Regions from separate parts of the Streptomyces sp. NPDC052052 genome, predicted to be linked through region 2. Evidence: riboswitches for the same ligand, from Rfam matches in the RefSeq annotation. Region 2 holds a riboswitch; the other holds the start of a gene.
The links. Region 2 has a riboswitch for S-adenosylmethionine ahead of thrC (threonine synthase). Riboswitches for the same ligand answer to the same signal wherever they lie in the genome.
Positions count from the first base shown of each region.

Region 1: another riboswitch for S-adenosylmethionine. It lies ahead of AB0L71_RS00490 (aminotransferase class V-fold PLP-dependent enzyme); the one in region 2 lies ahead of thrC (threonine synthase).

Region 1 covers NZ_JBFAWU010000001.1:114,274-121,805, reverse strand. The annotation lists gene AB0L71_RS00520 (NlpC/P60 family protein) at 1-30, opposite strand, end outside; gene AB0L71_RS00515 (NlpC/P60 family protein) at 268-1,293, opposite strand; gene AB0L71_RS00510 (NYN domain-containing protein) at 1,572-2,936, opposite strand; gene AB0L71_RS00505 (hypothetical protein) at 2,976-3,218, opposite strand; gene AB0L71_RS00500 (rhomboid family intramembrane serine protease) at 3,379-4,131, shown strand; gene AB0L71_RS00495 (Lrp/AsnC ligand binding domain-containing protein) at 4,128-4,409, shown strand; gene AB0L71_RS00490 (aminotransferase class V-fold PLP-dependent enzyme) at 4,491-5,867, opposite strand; SAM riboswitch class IV at 6,041-6,158, opposite strand; gene trpD (anthranilate phosphoribosyltransferase) at 6,242-7,324, opposite strand; gene AB0L71_RS00480 (ubiquinol-cytochrome c reductase cytochrome b subunit) at 7,448-7,532, opposite strand, start outside.
Region 2 covers NZ_JBFAWU010000003.1:350,476-358,007, forward strand. The annotation lists gene groL (chaperonin GroEL) at 214-1,836, opposite strand; gene AB0L71_RS05645 (cold-shock protein) at 2,211-2,417, opposite strand; gene AB0L71_RS05650 (MoaD/ThiS family protein) at 2,835-3,113, opposite strand; gene thrC (threonine synthase) at 3,142-4,443, opposite strand; SAM riboswitch class I at 4,462-4,626, opposite strand; gene AB0L71_RS05660 (glucosyl-3-phosphoglycerate synthase) at 4,780-5,730, shown strand; gene AB0L71_RS05665 (trehalose-6-phosphate synthase) at 5,775-7,202, shown strand; gene otsB (trehalose-phosphatase) at 7,234-7,532, opposite strand, start outside.

The DNA.
Region 1 (7,532 bases), on a different contig from region 2:
GGGCGGTGTGGAACGGCGGTGGGACACCACAGGACGCCGCACTCCCTTCCGCTGTACGCAGACGCGCGCAGCCCCTGCCGCCCGGGGCGGGCGGATCGACGACCGGAAGCTGCGCGGCAGGCAGACAGTAGTCGGACGGTTACGGAGCGACCAACGGCGGCGTCGCGCGGACGCGGGGCGGAAACGGCGACGCCCCGCCGGTGACCTGTGGTCTCCGGCGGGGCGGACGGTCTGCGCGGGCGCGGGAATTCGCCCGTTCGGGCGTCGTCAGATACGTACGCCGACCTGGAAGGTGCCGATGGTGTTCATCGACTCGTAGCGGACCACCGCGCCGGGCTTCGGGGCGTGCAGGACGGTGTTGTTGCCCGCGTAGAGGGCCACGTGCGAGGTGTTGTTGAAGAAGACCAGGTCACCCGGCTTCAGGGCGCTGCGCCCGATCTGGGTGCCTTCGTTGATCTGGGTGTAGGTGGTGCGGCTGATCTGCACGCCCGCCTGGGCGTAGGCCCACTGGGTCAGGCCCGAGCAGTCGTAGGAGTTGGGGCCGGTGCCGCCGGAGACGTACGGCTTGCCCTGCTGGGTGGCGGCGGCGTTGAGGGCGGCGGCACCGCGGGCGGAGGCGGGGACCTCGTTGCCGAGCTCGACCCGGTCGACCGCGGCGCGGCTGGCGCGCAGGTCGTCCTGGCGCATCTTCTCGCGCTCGGCGGCGGTCAGCGTGTTGAGCAGGCGCTGTGCGTCGGCGAGCTTGCCCTGGAACTTCTGCTTCTTCTCGCCGAGCGTCTTGCGGACGTCCGCGAGGTCACCGAGCTTGTCCTGGGCCTCCTTGCGCTCCTGCGCGAGGACCCGCTGCTTCTCCTGGATCTTCTCCAGCGACTCGGTCTGCTTGGCCGTCAGCTGATCGAGGGCCGAGGCCTCGTCGAGGAAGCTGTCCGGGTCCGAGGCGAGGAAGAGCTGGACCGAGGGGTCTATGCCACCGGAGCGGTACTGCGCCGCGGCGAGCGAACCGAGGCCGCTGCGGAGGGTGTTGATCTCCTCCTGGCCGCGGGCCACCTTGTCCTGCAGCGCGCTGATCTCCTTCTCCAGCTTCTGCTGCTGCTCCTTGGCCCCGTTGTACTGCTCGGTGGCCTTCTCCGCCTCGTGGTAGAGCTTGTCGACCTTCGCCTTGACCTCGCTCTTGGAGGGCTGGGGGTCGGCGTTGGCCGCCTGGGAGGTCAGGGCCACGGCCGCGGCGGCGGTAGCGGTGAGCACGGTCACACGGGCGCGGCTCGGATGCTTGGGACGACGGTGGGACGCCACGAAGGCGAGCTCCTTCTTCCTCGAGCCGCCTACCGGGCTATGGGGATGACTCCCCGGCTCCGTGCACGTCACGGACTCGGCGGTTCCTTCGCTGTCACCCCGGATGGGTGATCAACCGTGCGAAGGTTCGAGGCCTGACCATAGTGACCAACTTGTGATCAGTTCAAATCCTCACAAGAAAATTCTCGTCACACGCGGTCATTCTTTACCCTCATCACACAGGGTGTAGCGGCGCTCTGACGGTCCGTTCCCTGATTTCCGCCGAGATCCGACAAGCGTCACTGGACGCGCGAAAGGCGCTTCAGGAGCAATACGGACGCAACGGGCCTGGCGCCCGCCTTCGCCACTCCGTCGGCGACTTCACGGTCGGTGGAGACCACCACGACGGGCCGGCCCGGCGGTTCGGCGCGCGCCAGCTGGCGGATGAGTTCGTCGGCGGTCACCCCGGGCTTGCTGAACAGCACCCGGACCCCGCGCGGCGGTGCGAGCAGCACCGGGGCGGCCAGTTCGGCCCCGTCGAAGACACAGGTCATCTCGGCGCCGGTCTGCGCCGCGAGAACCGCGAGACCGCCCAGCAGCCTCAACCGCTGCTTCTCCAGCGGCAGCTGCGGATAGCCGGTCTTGGTGACGTTGTAGCCGTCCACGATCAGATGCGCCTGCGGCAGCGCGAGCAGCTGGTCGAGCAGCGCCGGATCGGTCTCCGAAAGGGCCCTGGCGGCAATGTCCTTGGGCGACATCCGGCCCGGCTCCACCGCGTCGGCACTGTCCGCGGGGCGCATCGAGGAGGGCGGCAGGGCCAGTTCGCGGCGGAGCCCGCGGGCTGCGTCGAGCACCGTGTCCAACAGCAGCCGCAGCCGCATGTCCTCGACCGAGCGCCCTTCCCTGGCCGCCCGGCGGGCCGCCTCGACGGACGCCTCGGCCTCACCGAGCCGGGCCCTGAGCCGACGGCTCTCGCTCTCGGCCGCGGAGACCTGGGCGGCCGCCTCGGACCGTACGGCATCGGCCTCGGCCCGACTGCGGCGCAGCGCGGCCTCGCCGCGCCTGACCTCGTTGACGGCACTGCGCAGTTTGCGCTGAAGGGACTCGGCCTCCTTGCGGGCCGCGTCCAGCTCGCCGCGGAGCCGTTCGGACTCGCTCCTCGCCTGGGAACGGGCCTGGTCCAGCTCCTCACGCAGGCGCTGCACCTCGCGACGGCTCTCCTCGTCGGCACGCTCGGCACTGACCCGCTGGGCCTCCTCGCCCGCGGCGCCCACCAGCTTCACCCAGCCCGCCGGGCGCAGCACATAGGCCGCGGCCGCCACATCGACGGGGTCGGCCGCGGCGGGCGGCGAACCGGCCTCCAGCGCGGCCGTCAGCTCCGGCTGCGCCTCCCTGAGACGTTCGCCGATGCGCTGCCGGAAGAGCGCGTCGCTCTCCAGCGCGGCCGCCATGGCATTCCCCGCGAACTTGGCACGCCGGGTCGGGGTGAAGCGGGCATACTGCCTCAGCTGCGTGGGGAGTTCGGTGACCGTCAGCCCCCCGAAGGCGTCCGACACCAGCGCGACGACCCGCCGCCGAACGCCTTCGGGCAGTGGGCGGTCGAGCGCCTCGACGGCTTCGCCGGCAGCCTCGGCCGACTCTGCGCCGCTTCCGGCCTGCTCCACCATCCGTCACCCCACAGTTTGTCTGTCCGGACGGCTCCGTCAGGAGTCGGCGCCCGGCCTGGCCACCAGTTCGATCTGATCCACCGCGTTGCACCATCGGCAGCGCACCGACTCGATGGTCTCACTGACCACCTCACGCTCCTCGACCGTGGACTCCCCCGCGAGGTCGAGGTGGACGTACTCGATGACCTTGGAGGAGCGCGTCACGTCGAACCGGGTGAGATTCCCGCAGAGTGTGCAGCGCCAGCGGGTCTCGTCGGTCGGCAGGGGAACCGTCGTCATCGTGCGTCCTCTTTCATCGAGCCTCGTGCTGCCTGCTTCAAGGATCTCGCGGTGCGCCGTCGAACTGCGGATGTCCTGCCGTAACCCTACGGCCTCGGCGCACCCCCCGACACGGCGAGGCGGTCTGTCCCGTTCCCTCCGCTTGCGTCATGCTCTGTTCATGATCGATCGGCGGGCTTCGGCCGGCAGACGCACCAGTGGACTCCTACGGACGGTCACCTCGGACGGACCGCTGGTGACCCATACCCTGATCGCCGTGTGCGGTCTGGTCTTCCTGTTCAGCCCGCTCTCCGGCTTCAACCAGCCGCACGGCACCCCCGATGCCCTGCTCGCCGCCCAGGCCGGGTACTTCGAACGCTGGGGCGTGATCCCCAGCGAGCTGTGGGCCGGCTCCGCACGCGCCCTGCTCACCCCGCTCACCGCGCTCTTCGTGCACGGCAGCTGGCTGCATCTGCTCGGCAACATGCTCTTCCTGTACGTGTTCGGGGCGATGGTCGAGGAACGCATGGGGCATGCCGAGTTCACCTTCTTCTACCTCGGCTGTGGTTATCTCGCCCTGGTCTCCTACGCGGCCGCGCACGCCACGTCCGGCCAGACGCTCGTCGGCGCCTCCGGAGCGATCTCCGCGGTGCTCGGCGCGTTCCTGTACCTCTTCCCCAGGGCGCGGGTCACCAGCCTGTTCCCGTTCCTCTTCTTCCTGCCGCTGCGCTTCCCCGCCTGGATCGTGCTGATCTTCTGGTTCGTCCTGCAGTGGCTGGCGGTCCAGGGCGCCGGCAGCGGGGGCCCCGGCGTGGCCTATCTGGCGCATGTGGTCGGCTTCGCCCTCGGCTTCCTCTACGCCTGGGGGCGTCACGGGCGTACGGATAGAGTGAAGGAACCAGCCAGGGCCACCGAGGGAGAAAGTCAGCCGTGATCACCGCGATCGTGCTCATCAAAACCAGCGTGGACCGGATTCCCGAGATCGCCGAGGCCATCGCCGCGCTGGACAGTGTCAGCGAGGTCTTCTCGGTCACCGGTACGTACGACCTGATCGCCATGGTCCGGGTGGCCAAGCACGACGATCTCGCGGACGTCATCCCCGGCCGGATCAGCAAGATCCCCGGCGTCGAGGCCACCGACACGCACGTGGCCTTCCGTACGTACTCCCAGCACGACCTGGAAGCCGCCTTCGCCATCGGCCTCGACGCGTAGGCACACCTCCCTCGTCACACTTCACACGTCGGCGGGGTACGGGCTCCCCGGCCCGTACCCCGCCGACGTGTTGTCTGCCCGTCAGAGCTGCGCCGCGCCCCGGTCCGGGACACAACGGCCGCCCTCGGTGCGGTACTTCCATCGGGCGCCCTTGGTCACCAGTTCCTTGACCGCGCCCACGAACCGCTCGATGTGCTCGTCCGGCGTGCCGGCCCCGAAGCTCACCCGGATCGCGTTGAGCGAGAGCTCGCCGGGCCCGGCCTCCGGTGCACCGCACTCACCGGTCTGCTGCGGGTCGCTGCCCAGCAGGGTGCGGACCAGCGGATGGGCGCAGAACAGTCCGTCGCGGACGCCGATGCCGTACTCGGCGGAGAGCGCGGCGGCGAAGTGCGAACTGTTCCAGCCCTCCACCACGAAGGAGATGACGCCGACCCGCGGGGCGTCGTCGCCGAACAGCGAAAGCACCTTGACCTCGGGGACCTCGGCGAGACCGGCACGGACCGCGGCGACGAGGGACTGCTCCCGGGCGACCAGGTTCTCGAAGCCCGCCTCGGTCAGCGCCCTGCAGGCGGAGGCGATGGAGTACACGCCGATGACATTGGGCGAACCGGCCTCGTGGCGGGCGGCGGTGGAGTGCCACTCGACGTCCACACCGCCGTCGGCCCGGCGGGCCACCCGGCGCGAGGCGCCACCGCCCGCCAGGTACGGCTCGGCGTCCCGCAGCCAGTCCGCGCGGCCCGCGAGGACCCCCGAGCCGAACGGCGCGTACAGCTTGTGTCCGGAGAAGGCGACCCAGTCGACGTCCAGCTCGGCGATGTCCACGGGGTGGTGCGGGGCGAGCTGGGCGGCGTCCAGCACGATCCGGGCGCCGTGCGCATGCGCGGCCGCCGCCAGTTCCTGAACCGGCCACAGCTCACCGGTCACGTTGGAGGCGCCGGTGACGCAGACCAGTGCGGGGCCGTAGGGATCGCGGTCGGCCAGTGCGCGCTCCAGCGTCTCGACGGCCTGTGCCGGGGTGCGCGGGGCGTTCAGGTAGGTCACCCGGGCGTCGCGCCACGGCAGCAGGGAGGCGTGGTGCTCGGTCTCGAAGACGAAGACCTGACAGTCGGCGGGGAGGGCGGCGGCCAGCAGGTTGAGGGAGTCGGTGGTCGACCGGGTGAAGACCACCTGGTCGTCGGCGCGGCAGCCGAGGAACTCGGCGACGGTCGCACGGCTGTTCTCGAAGAGGTCCGTGGAGAGCTGCGAGAGGTACCCGGCGCCGCGGTGCACGCTGCCGTAGTACGGGGCGTATGCGGCGACGTCGTCCCAGACCCGCTGGAGGGCCGGGGCGCTGGCGGCGTAGTCCAGAGCGGCGTAGGTGACCTCACCACCCGTCACGAGCGGAACGGTGACATTCTCGCCCAGGACCGACAGAGGGGTACAAAGCGACTGGTCGGCGGCAGCAGTGAAGACAGACATGGCGAACTCCCGTAAGAGGCAAGCGAGACGCATGCGCCGGCGGATACGCGGCAGCGCAGCGGAAAGTGACAGGGGGTGCGGAGAGGGGCCGGTCAGCCCTATCGCATTCGCATGCTCACAAGAGACTCCCTAGGGACCAGGACCCCGAGGGTGGGCATTCACTGATGCCGAGGGGCCCGCGCTTGCCGCGGGCCTCGCTGCCCACGGCCTGGTCTTCACCCGGGGCACCCCGCCACGGACGGAGGGTTGCCGGACAGCGGGCCGGGGCCGTAGTCGCTGTCACTCATGACCTGCGCAGCATCCTGCCACACGTGCGGGAACGCGCAAGGCGCGGTCCAGGATCCGGACCGCGCCCCGCGTCACCTGCCGTCGGCTCAGGCGCTGCCGCCCGCTCCGGCGTTGCTGACCGTCACCCAGCGCTCCAGCGCCTGCCGGGCCGCTCCCGAGTCGATGGACTCGGCGGCCTTCGCGATCCCGGCCGCGAGCTGCTCGTTCAACGTGCCGTCCGTCGGGTCCAGGGCGACCAGCGCCGCCGCGGAGTTCAGCAGCACGGCCTCCCGTACCGGTCCGCTCTCGCCGGCCAGCACCCGGCGGGCCACATCCGCGTTGTACGAGGCGTCGGCGCCGCGCAGCGCCTGGGTCGGTACCAGCTCCAGGCCGATGTCGCGCGGGTCGAACGCCTCCTCGCGCACCGCCCCGTCCCGGACCACCCAGACGCGTGAGGTCGCGGTCGTGGTCAGTTCGTCCAGGCCGTCGTCACCGCGGAAGACCAGGGCCGAGTTGCCGCGCTCGGCGAGGACGCCCGCGACGATGGGCGCCATCCGCAGGTCGGCCACGCCGATGGCCTGGGAACGCACCTTGGCCGGGTTGGTGAGCGGTCCGAGGATGTTGAACGTGGTCTGGGCGCCGAGTTCCTTGCGGGCCTTGGCCGCGTACCGCAGAGCGGGGTGGAACTTCACCGCGAAGCAGAAGGTGATGCCCGCCTCCTCGGCGACCTCGACGACCCGCTGCGCGGTGAGCTCCAGATTGACGCCGAGCTTCTCCAGCACGTCGGAGGAACCGCTCGCCGAGGAGGAGGCGCGGTTGCCGTGCTTGACGACCTTGGCGCCGGTGCCCGCGACGACGATCGCCGACATCGTGGAGATGTTGACCGTCTTGGCGAGGTCACCGCCGGTGCCGACGATGTCGACCGTGCGACCGGGTACCTGGATGGTGTGGGCGTGCTCGTACATCGCGCGCACCAGGCCGGACACCTCGTCGACGGTCTCGCCCTTGGCGCGCAGGGCCACCGCGAAACCGGCGATCTGCACATCGGTCGCCTCACCGCTCATGATGCGGTCCATGGCCCACGCGGTGTCGTCCGCGCTCAGGTCCTCGCCGCGCAGCAACGGGTTCAGCACGCCGGGCCAGGAACGGTCCGCCACGCTGTCGCCGCCGATCGGGGTCACAACGTTCATGGTCCGCTCCTGGGTCCACAGCCGGAAAAAGGGGTCTCTCCCACCCTATCGAGCGCCGCGGACAGCGAAGAGCCCCGTCCATCGGATGGACGGGGCTCCTGCTGTGGCGATCAGTTCAGGCGATCAGTGGTGACCGTGGCCGCTGGTGATCTCCTTGTACTCCTCGACGGTGGGCTTGGCGATCTGGTTGTCCTCGCCGAAGTAGCCC
Region 2 (7,532 bases):
TCTCCCGGGGCTCGAGCCTCGATGTCCGAGCGCTCTTTCCGAGACCCGGGATCCGGAACCGGCTCCGGCGGGACGGGGGTCGCGTGCTCAGGGTGTTCCGGCGGGCATCGCCGCTGCCGCCCGTCCCGCGCCGACACGGCATCGACCCCCGGGACCAGTCGGTCCCGGGGGTCGATGAGGCACAGCTGTGCGAGAACTACCGATCCGTCAGGATCAGAAGTCCATGTCACCACCCGGCATGCCGCCCGGAGCGGCCGCGGCGGCCTTCTCCGGCTTGTCGGCGATGACGGCCTCGGTGGTGAGGAACAGCGCGGCGATGGACGCGGCGTTCTGCAGGGCGGAGCGCGTGACCTTCGCCGGGTCGAGGATGCCCTCGGCGATCATGTCGACGTACTCGCCGGTCGCGGCGTTCAGACCGTGGCCGACGGCCAGGTTGCGCACCTTCTCGACGACGACGCCGCCCTCGAGACCACCGTTGACGGCGATCTGCTTCAGCGGGGCCTCCAGCGCCAGCTTGACGGCGTTGGCGCCGGTCGCCTCGTCACCCGAGAGCTCCAGCTTCTCGAAGACGGCCGAGGCCTGGAGCAGAGCCACGCCACCACCGGCGACGATGCCCTCCTCGACGGCGGCCTTGGCGTTGCGCACCGCGTCCTCGATGCGGTGCTTGCGCTCCTTGAGCTCGACCTCGGTCGCGGCACCGGCCTTGATGACGGCCACGCCGCCGGCCAGCTTCGCGAGGCGCTCCTGGAGCTTCTCGCGGTCGTAGTCCGAGTCGGAGTTCTCGATCTCGGCACGGATCTGGTTGACGCGACCCTGGACCTGGTCGCTGTCACCGGCACCGTCGACGATCGTCGTCTCGTCCTTGGTGATGACGACCTTGCGGGCGCGGCCGAGCAGGTCGAGACCGGCGTTCTCCAGCTTGAGGCCGACCTCCTCGGAGATGACGGTGCCACCGGTGAGGATGGCGATGTCGCCGAGCATGGCCTTGCGGCGGTCACCGAAGCCCGGGGCCTTGACGGCGACGGACTTGAAGGTGCCACGGATCTTGTTGACGACCAGGGTCGACAGGGCCTCGCCCTCGACGTCCTCGGCGATGATCAGCAGCGGCTTGCCGGACTGCATGACCTTCTCCAGCAGCGGAAGGAGGTCCTTCACGCTGCTGACCTTGGAGTTCACGATCAGGATGTACGGGTCGTCGAGGGACGACTCCATGCGCTCCATGTCGGTGGCGAAGTACGCCGAGATGTAGCCCTTGTCGAAGCGCATACCCTCGGTGAGCTCCAGCTCCAGACCGAAGGTCTGGGACTCCTCGACGGTGATGACGCCTTCCTTGCCGACCTTGTCCATGGCCTCGGCGATGAGCTCGCCGATCTGGGTGTCGGCGGCGGAGATGGAGGCGGTCGAAGCGATCTGCTCCTTGGTCTCCACGTCCTTGGCCTGCTCCAGGAGGGCGGCGGAGACGGCCTCGACGGCCTTCTCGATGCCCCGCTTGAGCGCCATCGGGTTGGCACCCGCGGCGACGTTGCGCAGACCCTCGCGGACGAGAGCCTGGGCGAGAACGGTGGCGGTGGTCGTACCGTCGCCGGCGACGTCGTCCGTCTTCTTGGCGACCTCCTTGACCAGCTCCGCACCGATCTTCTCGTACGGGTCCTCCAGCTCGATCTCCTTGGCGATGGACACACCATCGTTGGTGATCGTGGGGGCGCCCCACTTCTTCTCAAGGACGACGTTGCGACCCTTGGGGCCAAGGGTGACCTTGACGGCGTCGGCGAGCTGGTTCATGCCGCGCTCGAGACCGCGCCGGGCCTCCTCGTCGAACGCGATGATCTTGGCCATGTGAAGTGGTCCTCCCGGACAGGGGTGGATTGCTCCGGACCGAGTGGCGCCCGCGACGGACGGCCTGCGCGACCGGTGGTTCCTTGCCCCACCGGCCCTGCGGGCCTCACCGGCCCGGTCCAAGTTCTGTCACTCTCACCTGGAGAGTGCTAACGCCAATGATTAGCACTCGACCCCCGAGAGTGCAAGCGCCTTCGGCGAAGGTCCGCCCAGGAGTGACGGCCGAAAGGAGCAGACGCCTCAGGGGTTCGCGGACGACGACAGCCGCCCGCCCGGGTACGCGAACGCGCGAAGGACCCGCACCTCTGGGGGTGTACCCCGGTGGTGCGGGTCCTTCGCGTATGAAGTGGTGTCGTTGGCCGACCGCGCCGAACTCAGCCGACGGCGAGCTTGACCATGTCCGCCTGCGGCCCCTTCTGGCCCTGCGAGATCTCGAACTCAACTCGCTGACCCTCTTCGAGGGTGCGGTAGCCGTCCATCTGGATCGCGCTGTAGTGGACGAAAACATCCGCACCACCGTCGACCGCGATGAAGCCGTACCCCTTCTCCGCGTTGAACCACTTGACGGTGCCCTGAGCCATGCCTAACTCCCCTATTACTGGCCCTTGCGCAGGACCGCACTTCGCGGACCCGGGTCAGAACTCACTCCCCGACAGGGCAGGGTGTGTGCGCCGGAACGCGTCGACCGCGGCCGAATGTATCTGCCCAACTGCCCTCTGCAACAGGTCAATCGGACGAGAAATCTGGGCAGCACCGATCGCCCGAATATGGGGAATTCGTAAGGATCCAGGGCAAGTCGGGCCAGACAAAGGAGACTTTTGACGCAAGGTGCTTCCGCACTTTGGCTGCTTCTTATCGCAGCCAGGCGCATTCTCATATGCGGGCGGCACGGGCAGCTGGGGGGACTTCCCACACTGTACCGCGCTCAACCCTACAGAATTGCCCCCTCCGCTTCTCTCGCAGAGGGGGCAATTCCGATAACGCTGTGAAGTCGGCGGTCAGCAGCCGCCCGCGACCGCCGGGATGATCGAGATACCGGCACCGTCCGGCGTCGCCGTCTCCAGACCGCCCTCGAAGCGCACGTCGTCGTCGTTGACGTACACGTTCACGAAGCGGCGCAGCTTGCCCTGGTCGTCCAGGACACGGGCGGCGATGCCCGGGTGGTTCTGCTCCAGGGACTCGATGACCTGCGAGAGGGTCGCGCCCTCGGCCGGGACCTCGGCCTGGCCGCCCGTGTAGGTGCGGAGGATGGTGGGGATACGGACCTTGACGCTCATGCGGATGCCTTTCTCCGGTCTCGGGTGGTCAGTTGCCGGCCAGGCCGGCGGCGCGGAACGCGTCCAGGCTCGGACGGATCGTCGCGGTCGCCTGCGAGGTGGCGGCCACCGCGTCCAGGGTCTTGAGGCCGTCGCCCGTGTTGAGGACGACGGTGGTCAGCGCCGGGTCGAGCAGACCGGCCTCGATGAGCTTCTTCGTCACGCCGACCGTCACTCCGCCCGCCGTCTCCGCGAAGATGCCCTCGGTGCGCGCCAGCAGCTTGATCGCGTCGACGACCTGCTCGTCGTCGACGTCCTCGACGGCGCCGCCGGTGCGGCGGGCGATGTCCAGGACGTACGGGCCGTCGGCCGGGTTGCCGATCGCCAGGGACTTGGCGATGGTGTTCGGCTTCTGGGGCCGTACGACGTCGTGTCCGGCCTTGAAGGCGGTGGAGACCGGGGAGCAGCCCTCGGCCTGGGCACCGAAGATCTTGTACGGCTTGTCCTCGACGAGACCGAGCTTGATCAGCTCCTGCAGACCCTTGTCGATCTTCGTGAGCTGCGATCCGGACGCGATCGGGATGACGATCTGGTCGGGCAGCCGCCAGCCGAGCTGCTCGCAGATCTCGTACGCCAGCGTCTTGGAGCCCTCGCCGTAGTACGGGCGCAGGTTGACGTTGACGAAGCCCCAGCCCTCGCCGAGCGGGTCGCCGATGAGCTCCGAGCAGAAGCGGTTGACGTCGTCGTAGTTGCCCTCGATGCCGACCAGTTCGCCGCCGTACACCGCGGCCATGACGACCTTGCCCTGTTCCAGGTCGTGCGGGATGAACACGCAGGAGCGGAAGCCGGCGCGGGCCGCGGCGGCGCCCACCGCACCGGCGAGGTTGCCGGTGGAGGAGCAGGAGAGGGTGGTGAAACCGAAGGCGCGGGCGGCCTCGACGGCGATGGCGACGACCCGGTCCTTGAAGGAGTGCGTCGGGTTGCCGGAGTCGTCCTTGACGTACAGCTCACCGGTGACGCCCAGCTCGCGGGCGAGGTTGTCGGCCTTGACCAGCTTGGTGCAGCCGGGGTTGATGTTGGGCTTGTCCGCGACATCGGCGGGGACCGGCAGCAGCGGCGCGTAGCGCCAGATGTTGTGGGGCCCGGCCTCGATGCGCTTCTTCAGTTCGTCGGGAGAGCCGCTCGGCAGGTCGTACGCCACTTCGAGCGGCCCGAAACAGGACGCGCAGGCGAAGATGGGGCCGAGTTCGAAACGCTCACCGCATTCGCGGCAGGAAAGCGCCGCTGCGGGGCCGAGGTCGACACCATCGGCGGAGGAATCGGTGTTCACTGCAACAGTCTGCGCAGCCATGAGAGGCGAGGCCCTTTCTCCTCATCTTCCTCGTGACGCATCTCGCCACGAGACGGAATTGGCACCTTCCCCACCTGACCTCGCGAATTGGGGTCGTCCCGGCTCGAACGAAATGGACGGCCGGGGGATGGGAGGGTTGCCGGGACTTCAACGGGCCGTTCCCTCAGTCCCTCTGGATGAGCGCTGTGGCACTGGATCAGCGATCCAGGCATTTTTCGGCGGACGGACCCCGACATACGACGGCCATCCGCGTTGTTCAAGACTGTAACCGAAGCCCTGGACGGTTGAGATAGTCGTCCGAACCGCGAGATGGATCACATACAGGGAGTATCGACCGTGCTCGAAGAGGTCGAACGCTGGCTGGTCAGTCGTTCCTGGTCGGCCGCCGACCGCCCGCTGGAGCGGCTCGTCGCCGCCAAGGCACGGGACCCGCGCCGCGGAAGCGTGAGCGTGGTGCTGCCCGCGCTGAACGAGGAGGCGACGGTCGGCGCGATCGTCACGACGATCCGGCGCGAGCTGATGGAGAAGGTCCGCCTGGTCGACGAACTCGTGGTGATCGACTCCGGTTCCACGGACGCCACCGCCCGGGTGGCCGGGGAGGCCGGTGCCCGGGTGGTGCACCGGGACGCGATACTCCCCCGGATCCCGGCCGTGCCCGGCAAGGGCGAGGTGCTGTGGCGGTCGCTCCTGGTGACCAGCGGTGACATCGTCTGCTTCGTCGACGCCGACCTGAAGGAGTTCTCGGCGGACTTCGTCTCCGGCATCGTCGGCCCGCTGCTCACCGAGCCGGACGTGCAGTTCGTCAAGGCGATGTACGACCGCCCGTTCGGCGACACCGCGGGCCAGGGGGGCCGTGTCACCGAACTGGTGGCCCGCCCGCTGCTCAATCTGCACTGGCCGCAGCTGGCCGGCTTCGTCCAGCCGCTGGGTGGCGAATACGCCGTGCGCCGCTCCCTCCTGGAACAGCTCCCCTTCCCCGTCGGCTACGGAGTGGAGCTGGGACTCCTGGTCGACGCCCTGCACACGGTGGGTCTGGACGCCCTGGCCCAGGTCGATGTGGGGGTGCGCAAACACCGCCACCAGGATGGACAGGCGCTCGGCCGGATGGCGGCGGCGATCTACCGGACCGCTCAGCTCCGGCTCTCCCGCGGCCACCTGGTCCGGCCTGCGCTCACCCAGTTCGAACGCGGCGAGAACGGCTTCGTACCGCGTACCCATACGGTGGACACCGCGGAGCGGCCCCCGATGCGCGAGATCGAGGAGTACGTCGCGCGCCGCGCGGCCTGACTTCGCACGTTTGGGCGGTTCGTGATCGGGCTAGATTCCGCAACATGGTCTCCGCGCACGAAGCCCAGCCCGAAGCCCCGTCCGCAGCCCCGTCCGAGGGCCGGCCCGCCGCGCAGGTCCTCGTCGCGTCCAACCGCGGCCCGGTCTCGTACACCCTGGCCGTGGACGGAACGCTCGAAGCCAGGCGCGGTGGCGGTGGGCTGGTCTCCGGGCTGAGCGCCGTCAAGGACAAGCTGTGGGTCTGCTCCGCACTCGGTGACGGGGACCGGGAGGCGGTCCGGCGCGGGGTCGGTGAGCAGGGCGTACGGATGCTCGACATCGACGAGGACGTGCACACCGACGCGTACCACGGCATCGCGAACTCGGTGCTCTGGTTCGTCCACCACATGCTCTACCAGACACCGCTGGAGCCGGTGTTCGACGCGGAGTTCCGGAGGCAGTGGGCGTCGTTCGAGACGTACAACCGGGCGTTCGCCGAGGCGCTCGCCGAGGAGGCGGGCCGGGGTGCGGCGGTGCTGGTGCAGGACTACCACCTGGCGCTGGTGCCCGGCATGCTCCGCGAGCTCCGCCCCGACCTCAGGATCGGCCACTTCTCGCACACCCCGTGGGCGCCCGTCGACTACTTCCGCCTGCTCCCCGACGACATCGCCGAGCAGGTGCTGCGCGGCATCCTGGGCGCGGACCGGGCGGCCTTCCTGACCCGGCGCTGGGCGGACGCGTTCGTCGACTGCTGCAACCGGATCCTGGGCGGCACCGGGCACACCGAGATCGGGGTGCACGGGCTCGGCGCGGACGCGGACTTTCTGCACGGGCGCGCGCACGAGGCCGATGTGGACGAGCGGATGGCGGCGCTGCGGGAGCAGATCGGCCCCGGGCGCAGGACGATCGTGCGGGTGGACCGGACGGAGCTGTCCAAGAACATCGTGCGGGGCCTGTTCGCCTACCGCGAGCTCCTCGAGGAGAGGCCCGAGTGGCACGAGCGGGTCGTCCATGTCGCCTTCGCGTACCCCTCGCGCCAGGACCTGGCGGTGTACCGCGAGTACACGGCCGAGGTGCAGCGGGTCGCCGACGAGATCAACACCGTGTACGGCACGGCGGGCTGGACGCCGGTCGTGCTCCACGTGAAGGACGACTTCGCCCGCTCGCTCGCCGCGTACCGGCTGGCCGACGTGGCGCTCGTCAACCCGGTCCGTGACGGCATGAACCTGGTCGCCAAGGAGGTCCCGGTCGTCTCCGACCACGGCTGCGTCCTGGTGCTGTCGCGGGAGGCGGGGGCCTACGAGGAGCTGGGCGGCGACGCGGTCGTGGTGAACCCGTACGACGTGTCCGCGACGGCGGCGGCGCTGCACGAGGCGCTCACGATGGCGGACGACGAACGGGCCGCGCGCACGCGGCGGCTGGCGGCGGCAGCGGTGGCACTGCCGCCGCAGCAGTGGTTCCTGGACCAGCTGGACGCGCTGCGCAGGACGTGAGCGCGGGTCCGGCCGGACCCGCAGCCCGCCGTCAGTGCTGGAGCCGGCGCGCGAGGGCCGCCAGGAACGCCACGACGGATCCCGGGCCGTTCAGCAGCAGATCGGCTCGTTCGGCCAGTTCGGGCACCTCCGCGCTGCCGCTGCACACCAGCAGGCCGGGGATGCCGTCCGGGCCCTCGGCGCGGAGTTTCTCCACGGTGGCGTACGCGGCGAGGTCGCCCAGGTCGTCGCCCGCGTAGAGGACGGACTCGGCGTCCGCTTCCCGCAGGTACCGCGCGAGCGCCACACCCTTGTCCATGCCCGGCGGGCGCAACTCCAGGACCAGGCGGC